4 regions of the Mesorhizobium sp. M2A.F.Ca.ET.067.02.1.1 genome follow, and region 4 is predicted to be linked to each of the others. Evidence: predicted binding sites of a transcription regulator. Region 4 holds the regulator's gene; each other region holds the start of a gene.
What was found. Region 4 encodes PhoB, which activates phosphate uptake and scavenging genes when phosphate is short. Its sites were predicted from a motif close to TGTCATNNANCTGTCAT; they were not measured.
Positions count from the first base shown of each region.

Region 1 (2,952 bases), on a different contig from region 4:
CCAATGGCGCCTTGGCGGCGACCCAGGCCTCGAAGCCGCCTTCCAGCGACTCCGCCGGAATGCCTTCATGACGCAGCCATGCGGCAACGCCTTGCGAGAGTTTCTGCCCCCTCTGGCAGATGACGGCGACTTTTGCTCCGGAGAACTCGGCCGCCCAGGTCGACACAGTCCGGAAATCGCGCCGGCATGACGCCGGCAGCAGGCGCGGGTCGGCTTCATAGTCCTCGTCGGTGCGCACATCGACCAGGCAAGGCGCGTCGGGCAGGCCGACGATACGGGCAAGCTGCGGAACGGTGATTGCGGTTGTTGATGGCATGGCGTCCACCTCCTGAACAGAGAGAGTCTGGACGCGATCGTTGGGCTGACGCCTCACGGGGTCATCGCGGGGAACCCCTTACGGGAATGCTGGAACGGTCCCCTGCGATTGTCAAGAAATCAAATTGCCTAGAGCAATTCCAGGAAAAGTGTGAGCGGTTTTCCGTCCGGAATTGCGCAAAAACAGAGAGATAGAGCGGTTCACTGTTTCCGTGAAACGGTGAACTGCTCTATGAGGACGCGAGCTCCGCTCCGCCCTTCCCTGAAACGACCTTTGCCCTACTGCGCGGTCCAGCCGCCATCCATCGGCAGGGTCGCGCCGGTGATCTGCTTGGCGGCGTCCGAGCACAGGAAAAGCGTCAGCGCGGCAAGCTCCTCGACGGTGACGAATTCCTTGGTCGGCTGCGCTGCCAGCAGCACATCGTGCTTGACCTGTTCCTCGGTCATGCCGCGCGCCTTCATCGTGTCGGGGATCTGCTTCTCGACCAGCGGCGTCCAGACATAGCCGGGCGCGATCGCATTGACGGTGATGCCGTCCTGCGCCACTTCCAGCGCCACCGTCTTGGTCAGGCCGGCAATGCCATGCTTGGCCGAGACATAGGCCGACTTGAACGGCGAAGCGACCAGCGCATGCGCCGAGGCCGTGTTGATGATGCGGCCCCATGTGCGGCGCTTCATGCCCGGCACCGCCGCCTTGATGGCGTAGAAGGCGGCAAGCAGATTGATGCGGATGATGGCCTCCCACTTGTCGTCGGGAAATTCCTCGATCGGCGCGACATGCTGGATGCCGGCATTGTTGACCAGGATGTCGAGGCTGCCGAACGCCTCCTCGGCCTCATGGATCATGGCGGTGACGGCTGCGCCATCGATCATGTTGGCGTCCGAGTAACGGCACTTGACGCCGAAATCCCTTTCGATGCCGGCCCGCTCCTGCTCGATCACCGCGTCATCGCCCAGGCCGTTGATGGTGACGTTGGCGCCCTCGGCGGCGAAGGCGCGGGCGATTGCAAGGCCGATGCCGCTGGTCGAGCCGGTGACGAGCGCATTCTTCGAAGACAGGGAACCCATGGGAGATCTCGCGACAGGAGGGAAGGGAACTACAAGGGCACATAGTTTGTGCGCCGCAGCATGACAACGCCATGACCATATGTCGTAGCGATTACAATGTTGTGATGCTGTCCGATGCCCGCCAAGCTGGCGCTCGATGCGGCTGACATGGCACTGTCATGGTGCCGTGCAACATATCCTGCCGCGCGTCCAGCGCGTGTCGTTCCTGAACCGATGGGTGAATAGCTTGGAAATCGACGATGTCGTGAAGCGCGCCTACGCGATGCCCCTCACCAACCCTTCCTTCCCGCCCGGACCCTACCGTTTCTTCGACCGCGAATACATCATCATCACCTACCGCACCACGCGTGAGGCGTTGGAGGCGGTCGTGCCCGCGCCGCTCGAGATTGACGAGCCGCTGGTCAAATACGAGTTCATCCGCATGCCGGACTCGACCGGCTTCGGCGACTACACCGAGACCGGCCAGGTCATCCCGGTGCGCTATAAGGGCCAGCATGGCGGCTATGTGCATTCCATGTATCTCGACGACGACGCGCCGATCGCCGGCGGCCGCGAGCTCTGGGGCTTCCCCAAGAAGCTCGCCAGCCCCAAGATCGTGCATGAGGGCGAGGTGGTGGTCGGCACGCTGCATTATGGCAGCGTTCTGTGCGCCACCGGCACCATGGGCTACAAGCATCGCGAGGCCGACCACGACCAGGTGCTGGCAGCGCTCGCCGCGCCCAATTTCCTGATCAAGATCATTCCGCATGTCGACGGCAGCCCGCGCATCTGCGAGCTGGTGCGTTACTATCTCACCGACGTCACACTGAAGGAGGCCTGGACGGCGCCCGCCGCGCTCGACCTGCGCCCCCATGTCATGGCCGATGTGGCCAAGCTGCCTGTGCTCGACATCGTCTCGGCCGTTCACTTCACCGCCGACCTGACGCTCGGCCTCGGCGAAGTCGTGCATGATTATCTCGCCGACCACGGCCGATCGGCTGCCGGCGTGAAGGCGCTGGAGAAAGCCGGTGCTTGAGCGTAACCGCAACAGGGCGGCCGCCGCCACCATCGCTGAAATCACCGCGCAATACGACCGCATCGCCCTGGTCTTCCAGGGCGGCGGCGCGCTCGGCGCCTATCAGGCCGGCGTCTATCAGGCGCTAGCCGACGCCGGCTGCGAGCCGACCTGGCTGTCCGGCGTCTCGATCGGTGCCATCAATGCCTCGATCATCGCCGGCAACGAGCCGAGCCGCCGCCTGCAGCGGCTGGAGCAGTTCTGGCAGACCGTCTCGGGCCGCAAGATCTGGGCCTATACGCCGGAAGGCGACATCTATCGCGATATCCGCAACCAGACCTCGTCATTCATGACCATGGCCATGGGCCAACCAGGCTTCTTCAAGCCGCGCAGCCCCAACCCCTGGTTCCAGCTGGCCGGGGCAGACGGCGCCACCAGCTTCTACGACACCGCCGAGCTCAAGGACACGCTGGAAAGCCTGATCGATTTCGACGTGCTGAACGACGGCAGGAAGCGGTTGAGCGTCGGTGCGGTCAATGTCCGGACCGGCAATTTCGTTTATTTCGACACCGACA
Region 1 covers NZ_RZSB01000128.1:6,648-9,599, reverse strand. The annotation lists gene EOA28_RS12240 (sulfurtransferase/chromate resistance protein) at 1-316, opposite strand, end outside; gene EOA28_RS12235 (3-hydroxybutyrate dehydrogenase) at 595-1,383, opposite strand; gene EOA28_RS12230 (acetoacetate decarboxylase) at 1,610-2,398, shown strand; gene EOA28_RS12225 (patatin-like phospholipase family protein) at 2,391-2,952, shown strand, end outside.
Region 1: a site for PhoB is predicted at 1,527-1,543, ahead of EOA28_RS12230 (acetoacetate decarboxylase). Genes of this name have one in related genera too.

Region 2 (2,952 bases), on a different contig from region 4:
ATCTGCAGCACCTGAGCCTGCGGCAAGGCAAAATGCACCGAGCTTTCGGCATCGACATTCTGGAGGATCGAGATGCGGGTGTTGGCGCCATTCGCCAGGAGCTTGTCGAAGGTCTTGTTTTCGGAGCCGGGCAGCGTCAGCAGCGCCACGCCCTCGACATAGTAGGGCCGCGAGAAATGGATCAGCTGCGAGCGCTGCGCGGTCATGGTCATGAACTGGATGGTGATGTCGACCTTGTTGGTCGTCACGTTGGGGATGCGCTGCGCCGGGTCCTGGGTGACGAACTCGACCTTGGTCGGGTCGTCGAAGAGGCCCTTGGCGAGGATGCGGCCCATGGTGATGTCCATACCGACCAATTCACCGGCGTCGTTCTCGAAATGCCATGGCGCATTGGTGCTGCCGGTGCCGACGATCAGTTTGCCACGATCAAGCGCGGTGCGCAGCACGCTATCGGATGCGGCCTGCGCGGCTGCCTTCTCGGCGCTGATGGCGGTAAGCGCGCCGGCGGTGGCCAGCCCCGCCATTCCAAGTTTCAGAAAATCACGTCTGCCGGATGTGTCGTTCACGGCGACCTCCTTTGATGGTGTGTTCCCCAATGCAGCAGAAATACACGCCGCAATCAGCGATTGTCTCTTACAAGAGACGTGTGTATCCTGTACAAGACAGATACTAGCACCAGGAATCGACAATGCAAGAGAGTGAAATGCTGACCGGGTGGCCGAGCGAAGGCACGGGCGAAGAGCGGCCAGCTGGCTCGCGCGAGAAAGGTCTCAACAGGGTCCTGAACATCCTGGAGTTCCTGCACGCCAACCAGCGAGCGATCGGCATCGGCGAGCTGGCAAAGGGGCTCAACGCGCCGCGCTCGACCACCTACACGCTGGTGCGCGAGCTGGTCGAAGCCGGTCTCCTGGAAATGGCCGGCGACGGCAATCGCGTCTATTTCGGCAAGAAGCTCTATCTCTACGGGATGGCCTATATGCGCGGCAACGACCTGCTGAGGCGCGGCCGCCAGGAGGTCGATACGCTGTCGCGCGAGACCGGGGAGACGTCCGAGCTCTGCATGCTGCAGAGCGGTCGCTACACCATCATCCATTCAAGCCCGGGCACGAGGCCGTTCCGCATCAGCTCGGCCACCGGCCTGCAGATTCCGCTGCCATGGACTGCTTCGGGCCGGTTGCTGCTGGCCGGTCTTGATCGCAGCCGGATCGAGGCGATGGTCACGGAAGACGATCTCGTGCTGCCGGACGGCCGCAAGATAGAGATCGATGACTTCATCGATGACATCGCTCGGGCGCGCGTCACCGGCTATTGCGTCACGTCAGGCCTTGTCGACGCCTATACCAAATGCCTGGCGGCGCCCGTGTTCTCGGCGCCTGGCAAGGTCGAGGCAACGATGTGCCTTGTGGTGCCGATCGACACGTCGGAAGCGCGGACTGGCGAATTGGTCGCGTTGCTGCGCGAGCGCGCCGCCCGGCTTTCGATCTCGTAGACTGTGGAGCGCGGGAAACTGCCCGCTCAGGCGATGATGTCGGGAATGATGCGGTCTTCCAGCGCCGACAGCCGGTCTTTCAGGATCAGCTTCTTCTTTTTCATGCGCTGAATCTGAAGCGGGTCGCAGCCCGTGGCGATCATCGCGTTGATGGCGGCGTCGAAATCGGCGTGTTCTTGTTTGAGCCGGGAATATTCGAGGCGTATTTCAGCCTGTTCCTGTTCGGACATTATCTACCGTCTGCGTATGCATCGCCCAATCGGGCTGTTTGGGCGGGACCGGCTGGGTTTGTGACTTTTCGTCTGAGGCCGGCGCGCAGCCCTTATCACATTTCACTTTGTCGTGGAATGCTACCACGTGTCATTCGACATCGAGATCGGTTGGTGGCAGACTGTCACGGTGCCGTCACAGTCTCAACCTGCGGTGGACGTGCCTGCGACGGCTGCAATCGAGGAAACCATGAAAGGGAGAACCAATCATGTCTCTTGCATCCCATCTTGATGAGTTGCAGCGGAAACACGGTGATATCGAGCGCGAGCTCACCGACGCCATGAACCATCCTTCGGTGGACGACCTCGAAATCGTGAATCTCAAGCGACGCAAGCTGGCAATCAAGGACGAGATTGAAAAGCTGAAGGCTAGCCCGACGACACACTGAAGCTCCTCCAGGCACCATCGCCGCAACCCGCCGCGGTGAAACGTCCGGTGGCAGGAAATGCCACCGGCATGGTGTTTTTTAACTGAAATCGATGGAACGTTCGGTCGCGGATGCCGCGATCGGCAGAGCTGGCGTTTTTCGCGTGGCGGCTGCTGATTTGCCAACCTCGCCTGGCGCTTGCCATTGACAAGCCATCTTTGCTCCGCCACCTCATGCCGGGAACTTTCAGATGAAGGCGACCGGCATGACCGGATATTTCTCTTCTCCCTTCCCACGGCGCAGGTCGGTCGGCGTTTCGGTCGGCGGCGTGATGGTCGGCGGCGGCGCGCCCGTCGTCGTGCAGTCGATGACCAACACCGACACCGCCGATGTCGACCAGACTGTCGCCCAGGTCGCGGCGCTGCATCGTGCCGGGTCGGAAATCGTGCGCATCACCGTTGACCGCGACGAGAGCGCGGCGGCGGTTCCGCGCATCCACGAGAGGCTGCTCAGGCTCGGCATCGATGTGCCGCTGGTCGGCGACTTCCACTATATCGGCCACAAGCTCTTGGCCGATCATCCGGCTTGCGCCGAGGCGCTGGCGAAATATCGCATCAATCCCGGCAATGTCGGCTTCAAGGACAAGAAGGACCGCCAGTTCGCGGCGATCGTCGAAATGGCGATTAGACATGACAAGCCGGTGCGCATCGGCGTCAACTGGGGTTCGCTCGACCAGGAGCTGTTGACCCGGCTGATGGACCAGAACCAGGCTCAGGGCTCGCCGCTCACCGCGCAGGAAGTCACGCGCGAGGCGATCGTCCAGTCG
Region 2 covers NZ_RZSB01000133.1:2,620-5,571, forward strand. The annotation lists gene EOA28_RS12470 (transporter substrate-binding domain-containing protein) at 1-524, opposite strand, end outside; gene EOA28_RS12475 (IclR family transcriptional regulator) at 689-1,489, shown strand; gene EOA28_RS12480 (YdcH family protein) at 1,516-1,719, opposite strand; gene EOA28_RS12485 (YdcH family protein) at 1,968-2,147, shown strand; gene ispG (flavodoxin-dependent (E)-4-hydroxy-3-methylbut-2-enyl-diphosphate synthase) at 2,392-2,952, shown strand, end outside.
Region 2: a site for PhoB is predicted at 1,882-1,898, ahead of EOA28_RS12485 (YdcH family protein). Genes of this name have one in related genera too.

Region 3 (2,952 bases), on a different contig from region 4:
GCGGGCCGCACATCTCGGCGCCGATCGGCACGCGGAAGAACAGTTTTGAGGTCGCCCGCGCCGCTCCTTCCGTGTCGACCGCCCACAGGCCGTCGGTGCGGCCGGTGGCTTTCGGGCCCTGGCCGTCGGTGGCGACCCACAGGCGCCCGGCGGAATCGACGGCGCAATTGTCCGGCATGCCGAACCAGCCATGCGCGGTGGTCGCGGTCGAGAAGGTGGCGCCTACATCCGCGACGGACGGATCGCCGCATTTGAGCAGCACTTCCCACTTGCCCTTGCTGGCGGCGAAGTCGCCGCCATCCTCGACGATCTCGATGATGTGGCCGAAGGCGTTGGCAGCACGCGGGTTGGCGGCGTCGACCTGCTCGGCCTTACGCTTGGAATTGTTGGTCAGCATGACATAGACCTTGCCGTTGCCGGCGTTGGGCTGGATGTCTTCCGGCCGGTCCATCTTGGTGGCGCCGAGCAGATCGGCGGCGCGCCGCGTCTCGATCAGAACGTCGGCCTGGGACGCAAAACCGTTCTCCGCCGTCAGCGGGCCTTGGCCAAAGACGATCGGCATCCATTCGACCGAACCGTCCTCGGCGAACTGCGCCACATAGAGCGTGCCGTCGTCGAGCAGGTTCATGTTGGCCGCGCGGTCACCAGGATTGAACCTGCCGGCGGTGACGAATTTGTAGACATAGTCGAAGCGCTCGTCGTCGCCGAGATAGAAGACGACGCGGCCGTCCCTGGCGACGATCGACTCGGCGCCCTCATGCTTGAAACGGCCCATGGCGGTGCGCTTCCTCGGCACCGAAGCCGGATCGTTGACGTCGACCTCGACGATCCAGCCGAAACGATTCGGTTCGTTCGGCTCCTTGGCGAGGTTGAAGCGGTCGTAATGCGCGCCCCATTCATAGGCGCCTTCCGGAATGCCCAGGCGCTTGTAATTGGCGGCTTCCTTGTGGCCTTCCGGCAGCTCGCCCGAGAAGTAGCCGTGGATATTCTCCTCGGCCATCACATAGGTGCCCCAGGGCGTGACGCCGCCGGCGCAATTGTTGAGCGTGCCGATGACCTTGGTGCCGGAGGGGTCGGCATTGGTCTTGACGCGGTCGTGGCCGGCGACCGGGCCGGAGAGCGCCATCTCGGTGGTCGACATGATGCGGCGGTTGAGCTTGCCGTCGCGCACCACCTGCCACTTGCCGCCTTCCTTGCGGATCTCGACGATGGTGCCGCCATGCGCGGCCATCTCGACATCGACCTCCTCCTTCGACAGCGGTGCGACCTCGGCGGCCTTCTTGCCGTCTTTTTCGACGATCGAAACGATGCCGGGGAACATCAGATGCGGGTTGGTGTATTCGTGGTTGACGACCAGTAGCCCGTGCTCCGCCGAGCCGTCGATCGGGATATAGCCGACATAGTCGTTGTTGTAGCCGAACTGTTTTGCCTGAGCCTCAGCCGATTGCTTCAGCGGATCGAACTCCGGCGAATCGGCAAACAGCGGATCGCCCCAGCGCAGCAGCACGTCGGCATCATAGCCTGGCGCGACATGGTGCTTGTCATCGATGCCGGCTTCGAGCTCGTCGAACTTGAACGCCGAGGCCTCGGCGGCGCGCGCCTCGTCGGCGGCGACGAGCGCCAACGGGCTGACGGTGGCGGCGATGGCCGAGACGGCCAGCGAGCCCAAGAGGAAACCGCGGCGCGAGAAGCGCGCGGCAATGATCTCGCCCATGGTGCGGTTGTCGGTCGGGTTGACGGGCGGACCGTCATTCTCCTCGAGCTGGCTGGTGCGGAAGCGGGTTTCAGGGGTCGCGGTCATGGTGTTCCTCTGGCTTCTTGAGGTGGCTTGAGCTTGGACCTTCAACCCCTAAAGCGCGCCGATCACATTTTCGTGACATCGGCTTCTGCGTAGCCCTCGGTGGTTGGCGAAGCCTGTCGATGTCAGCCCCTTTCTCCCCGTCACTATACGGGGAGAAATGCCCGGCTGGGCAATGAGGGGCGGCGCCGAGCTGGCAAACAGTGGCGCTATAATGATGTCTTCAAAGACAGCCCCTGCGTGTAATGCTGATGGCCAACGCTGGCGCCGCCCCTCATCCGCCTGCCGGCACCTTCTCCCCGTATAGTGACGGGGAGAAGGGGGCTTGCCGCGACCTTCGCCCCCACACCGCCAGCTTGACGGCTTCGCCCGGTTCGGAAACAAGGGCTGCGGCCGGCGTGGCGACGGCGCTTCAAAAGGGGACGGCAGGTGAGTTTCTGGGGACTGGCGCAGCTCGGTATTTCGACCGTGATGTTCCTGCTGGCGGCGATGGCGGCCAAGCAATGGGGGTTGGCGCCGAGCTTGGCCAAGCTCCTTGTGACGCTGGCGCTCTATACCGCCGGCAACCTGATCATGCTGAGGCTGGTGCGCGAGTTCGGCATGTCGGTGGCGTTCAGCCTGTCGGCGGTGATCCAGCTTGTCGCGGTCAATGTCGTGGCGATCGCCTTTTTCGGCGAACGGCTCAATGCTTTCCAGGCGACCGGCATGGTGCTGGCGATCGCCGCCGTCGCCCTGATCACGCTTGGGCCCTATATGCAGAAGCTCTAACCCTCGAGCCTCTCATGAAGCCATCCGTCGGCGCGCTGCTTGCCAAGATCGAATTCCCCCTGCTTCTGGCCGGACTGATCATCGCCGGCGGGCTATGGGGTTTCGAAGAACTGATGGAGGTGGCGCGGGCGACGACGCCGCACGCCTTCGACACCGAAATCCTGCTTGCCTTCCGCCATGCCGGGCAGCCGGACAGCCCGATCGGTCCGCTTTGGCTGCAGGGCGCGATGCGCGACATCACCGCGCTCGGCAGCACCGTCGTGCTGGTGCTGATCACGACCGCGACGATCGTCTATCTCATCTTGATCCGCAGGCCTTCGACCGCGCTGTTCGTGTTCGCGGCGGTGGCGGGCGGGCAAGTGCTTTCCACCTTGCTCAAGCACGAA
Region 3 covers NZ_RZSB01000181.1:58-3,009, reverse strand. The annotation lists gene EOA28_RS14825 (PhoX family phosphatase) at 1-1,801, opposite strand, end outside; gene EOA28_RS14820 (hypothetical protein) at 2,228-2,566, shown strand; partial or broken gene EOA28_RS14815 (phosphoesterase) at 2,581-2,952, shown strand, end outside.
Region 3: a site for PhoB is predicted at 1,863-1,879, ahead of EOA28_RS14825 (PhoX family phosphatase). Genes of this name have one in related genera too.

Region 4 (2,952 bases):
CGGGAAGCCTATCGTCGGGCCGGCGAGGCGCTGGGCTTCGGTCTTGGCAGCCTGTTCGCCCTCATCGACCCGGCGCCGGTCGCCATGGTCGGCGTCAGCGCGGCCGCCTTCGACCTGATCGAGCCGGCGCTGAGGGAGGCGATCGCCCAGACCGCCGGCGGCCAGCACTCGAGCTCGATCTCCTTCGACACCGAGCCGAACGAGCTGCCGCTGATCCGCGAAGGCTGCGCCACCCGCGCGCTGACCTTCGTCGACCAGGAGATTTTCGCGCCGGGTGTCCAGGCAAGAGCGGGCAAGCACGTCGCATAAGCCGCAAGCTCAAGCGCCGGGATATGCTGAGATTCCGGTCAGGCCGAGTCGAAAATGGTGGATTCCGAGAACCGGAGCGGAGCGTACTTTTTGGTACGTGAGTACCGGAAGCGCAGGAAGCCGCCATTCGCAGGCCGGCCTCACCTGAATATCAGCATATCCCTAGTCTTCCCGGATTGCATAACCCGCCCCGCGGATGGTGCGGATGACGTCGGGCATGCGGCCGTTGTTGACGGCCTTGCGCAGGCGGCCGACATGCACGTCCACGGTGCGCTCGTCGATATAGATCGTCTCGCCCCAGACATTGTCGAGCAGCTGGCTGCGCGAGAACACGCGGCCGGGATGCCGCATCATGAATTCGAGCAGGCGGAACTCGGTCGGGCCGAGCCTGATCTCGCTCTTCTTGCGATAGACGCGGTGCGATTCGCGGTCGAGCACGATGTCGCCGACCTTGAGCACGCTGGACAGCACCTCGGGCTTGGCGCGGCGCAGCAGCGCCTTGACGCGCGCCATGAACTCCGGCGTCGAGAACGGCTTGACCAGATAGTCGTCGGCGCCGGTGGACAAACCTCGAACCCGATCGCTTTCTTCACCGCGCGCGGTCAGCATGATGATCGGCAGCCGCTCGGTCTCGGGCCGCATCCTGAGACGCCGGCAGAGCTCGATGCCGGAGACCGCCGGCACCATCCAGTCGAGCACGAGCAGGTCGGGAACATTTTCCTGAAGGCGGATTTCGGCCTCGTCGCCGCGGGTCACCACTTCCACCTGGTAACCCTCGGATTCGAGGTTGTAGCGGAGCAGCACCCCCAGCGGCTCCTCGTCCTCCACCACCATGATGCGTGGCGCGATCATCGGGGTAACCTTTTCCGTCAGGCGGCCGGCGCCGACATTGCCGTCTCGTCCTGCTTGGGACGGTTGGCGGGCAATTGCGTGCCGGTCAGCACATAATAGGCGTTCTCGGCGATGTTGGTCACATGGTCACCGATGCGCTCGAGGTTCTTGGCGCAGAACAGAAGATGCGTGCAAGCGGTGATGTTGCGTGGATCTTCCATCATGTAGGTCAACAGCTCGCGGAAGACGGAGGTGTATTTGACGTCGATGCGTTCGTCGTCGTTGCGAAGCTTGGCCAGCGCCGTGGCATCACCCACCGTATATTCCTGAATCACGCCCTGGACCTGGATCAGCACCAGTTGCGCCATGGAATCGATCGAATGCGTGAGGTCGCGCGGGGCAGTGCTGACGCCGACTGACCCGACGCGCTTGGCGATGTTCTTGGCGAGATCGCCGATGCGTTCGAGGTCGCCCGCCATGCGTATCGAGCCGACCACGTGGCGAAGATCGTCCGCCATCGGCTGGCGCTTGGCGATCAGCGTGATGGCGCGGTCGTCAAGCTCGCGCTGACGCGCGTCCATGATGGCATCGTCGGAGACGACGCGCTGCGCCAGCGCATTGTCGCTTTCGAGCAGGGCCCTGGTCGAGCCGCCGACCATGGAGCCGGCGAGATCGCCCATGTCGTTGATGAGCCGGCTGATCTGCCTCAGATCCTCGTCGAACGAGGCGACGGTATGTTCGGCCATGAGGTTGTCCTCGTATGAGCTCAGCCGAAGCGGCCGGTGATGTAGTCCTGGGTGCGCTTCTCGCGGGGCGAGGTGAATATCTTCTCGGTCCGGTCGAATTCCACCAGCTCGCCCAGATACATGAACGCCGTCTGCCGCGACACGCGCGCCGCCTGCTGCATGTTGTGGGTGACGATGACGATCGTGTAGTCGGCCTGCAATTCGTCGATCAGCTCCTCGATCTTGGCGGTCGAGAGCGGATCGAGCGCCGAGGCCGGTTCGTCGAGCAGGATGACCTCCGGCTTCACCGCGACGGTGCGGGCGATGCAAAGGCGCTGCTGCTGGCCGCCCGAGAGGCTCTGGCCGCTGGCGTTGAGCTTGTCCTTGACCTCGTTCCACAGCGCCGCGCGCTTCAGCGCCGACTCGACGCGGCTGTCCATCTCGGCCTTGCTGATCTTCTCATAGAGCCTGACGCCGAAGGCGATGTTCTCGTAGATCGACATCGGGAACGGCGTCGGCTTCTGGAACACCATGCCGATCTTGGTCCTGAGCAGGTTGAGGTCCTGCGAGCGATCGAGGATGTTCTTGCCGTCGAGCAGCACCTGGCCCTCGGCGCTCTGCTTCGGATAAAGCTCGTAGATGCGGTTCAAGACGCGCAGCAGCGTCGACTTCCCGCAGCCCGACGGCCCGATGAAGGCGGTCACGCTGCGCTCGGGCAGCGACAGGTTGATGTCCTTCAGCGCCTTCGACTGGCCATAGTAGAAGTTGAGGTTCTTGACCTCGATCTTGGCCTTCTCGACGGTCGTGTCGGCTACGTTCAGGTCGGTGGACAACATCGGTTTCATCTGTCCTCTCTGCGTCCGGTTAGGCTGCGGGCGATGATGCTCAGCCCGAGAACCGTCAAGGTGATTATGAGTGCGCCCGTCCAGGCCAGCTGCTGCCATTCCTCGTAAGGGCTGAGAGCGAACTGGAAGATGGTCACCGGCAGGCTGGCCATCGGGGCATTGAGATTGCTCGACCAGAACTGGTTGTTGAGCGCGGTGAAGAGCAGCGGCGCCGTCTCGCCGGAGATGCGGGCGATCGCCAG
Region 4 covers NZ_RZSB01000022.1:20,583-23,534, reverse strand. The annotation lists partial or broken gene EOA28_RS04385 (ROK family protein) at 1-309, shown strand, start outside; gene phoB (phosphate regulon transcriptional regulator PhoB) at 472-1,161, opposite strand; gene phoU (phosphate signaling complex protein PhoU) at 1,179-1,886, opposite strand; gene pstB (phosphate ABC transporter ATP-binding protein PstB) at 1,907-2,710, opposite strand; gene pstA (phosphate ABC transporter permease PstA) at 2,707-2,952, opposite strand, start outside.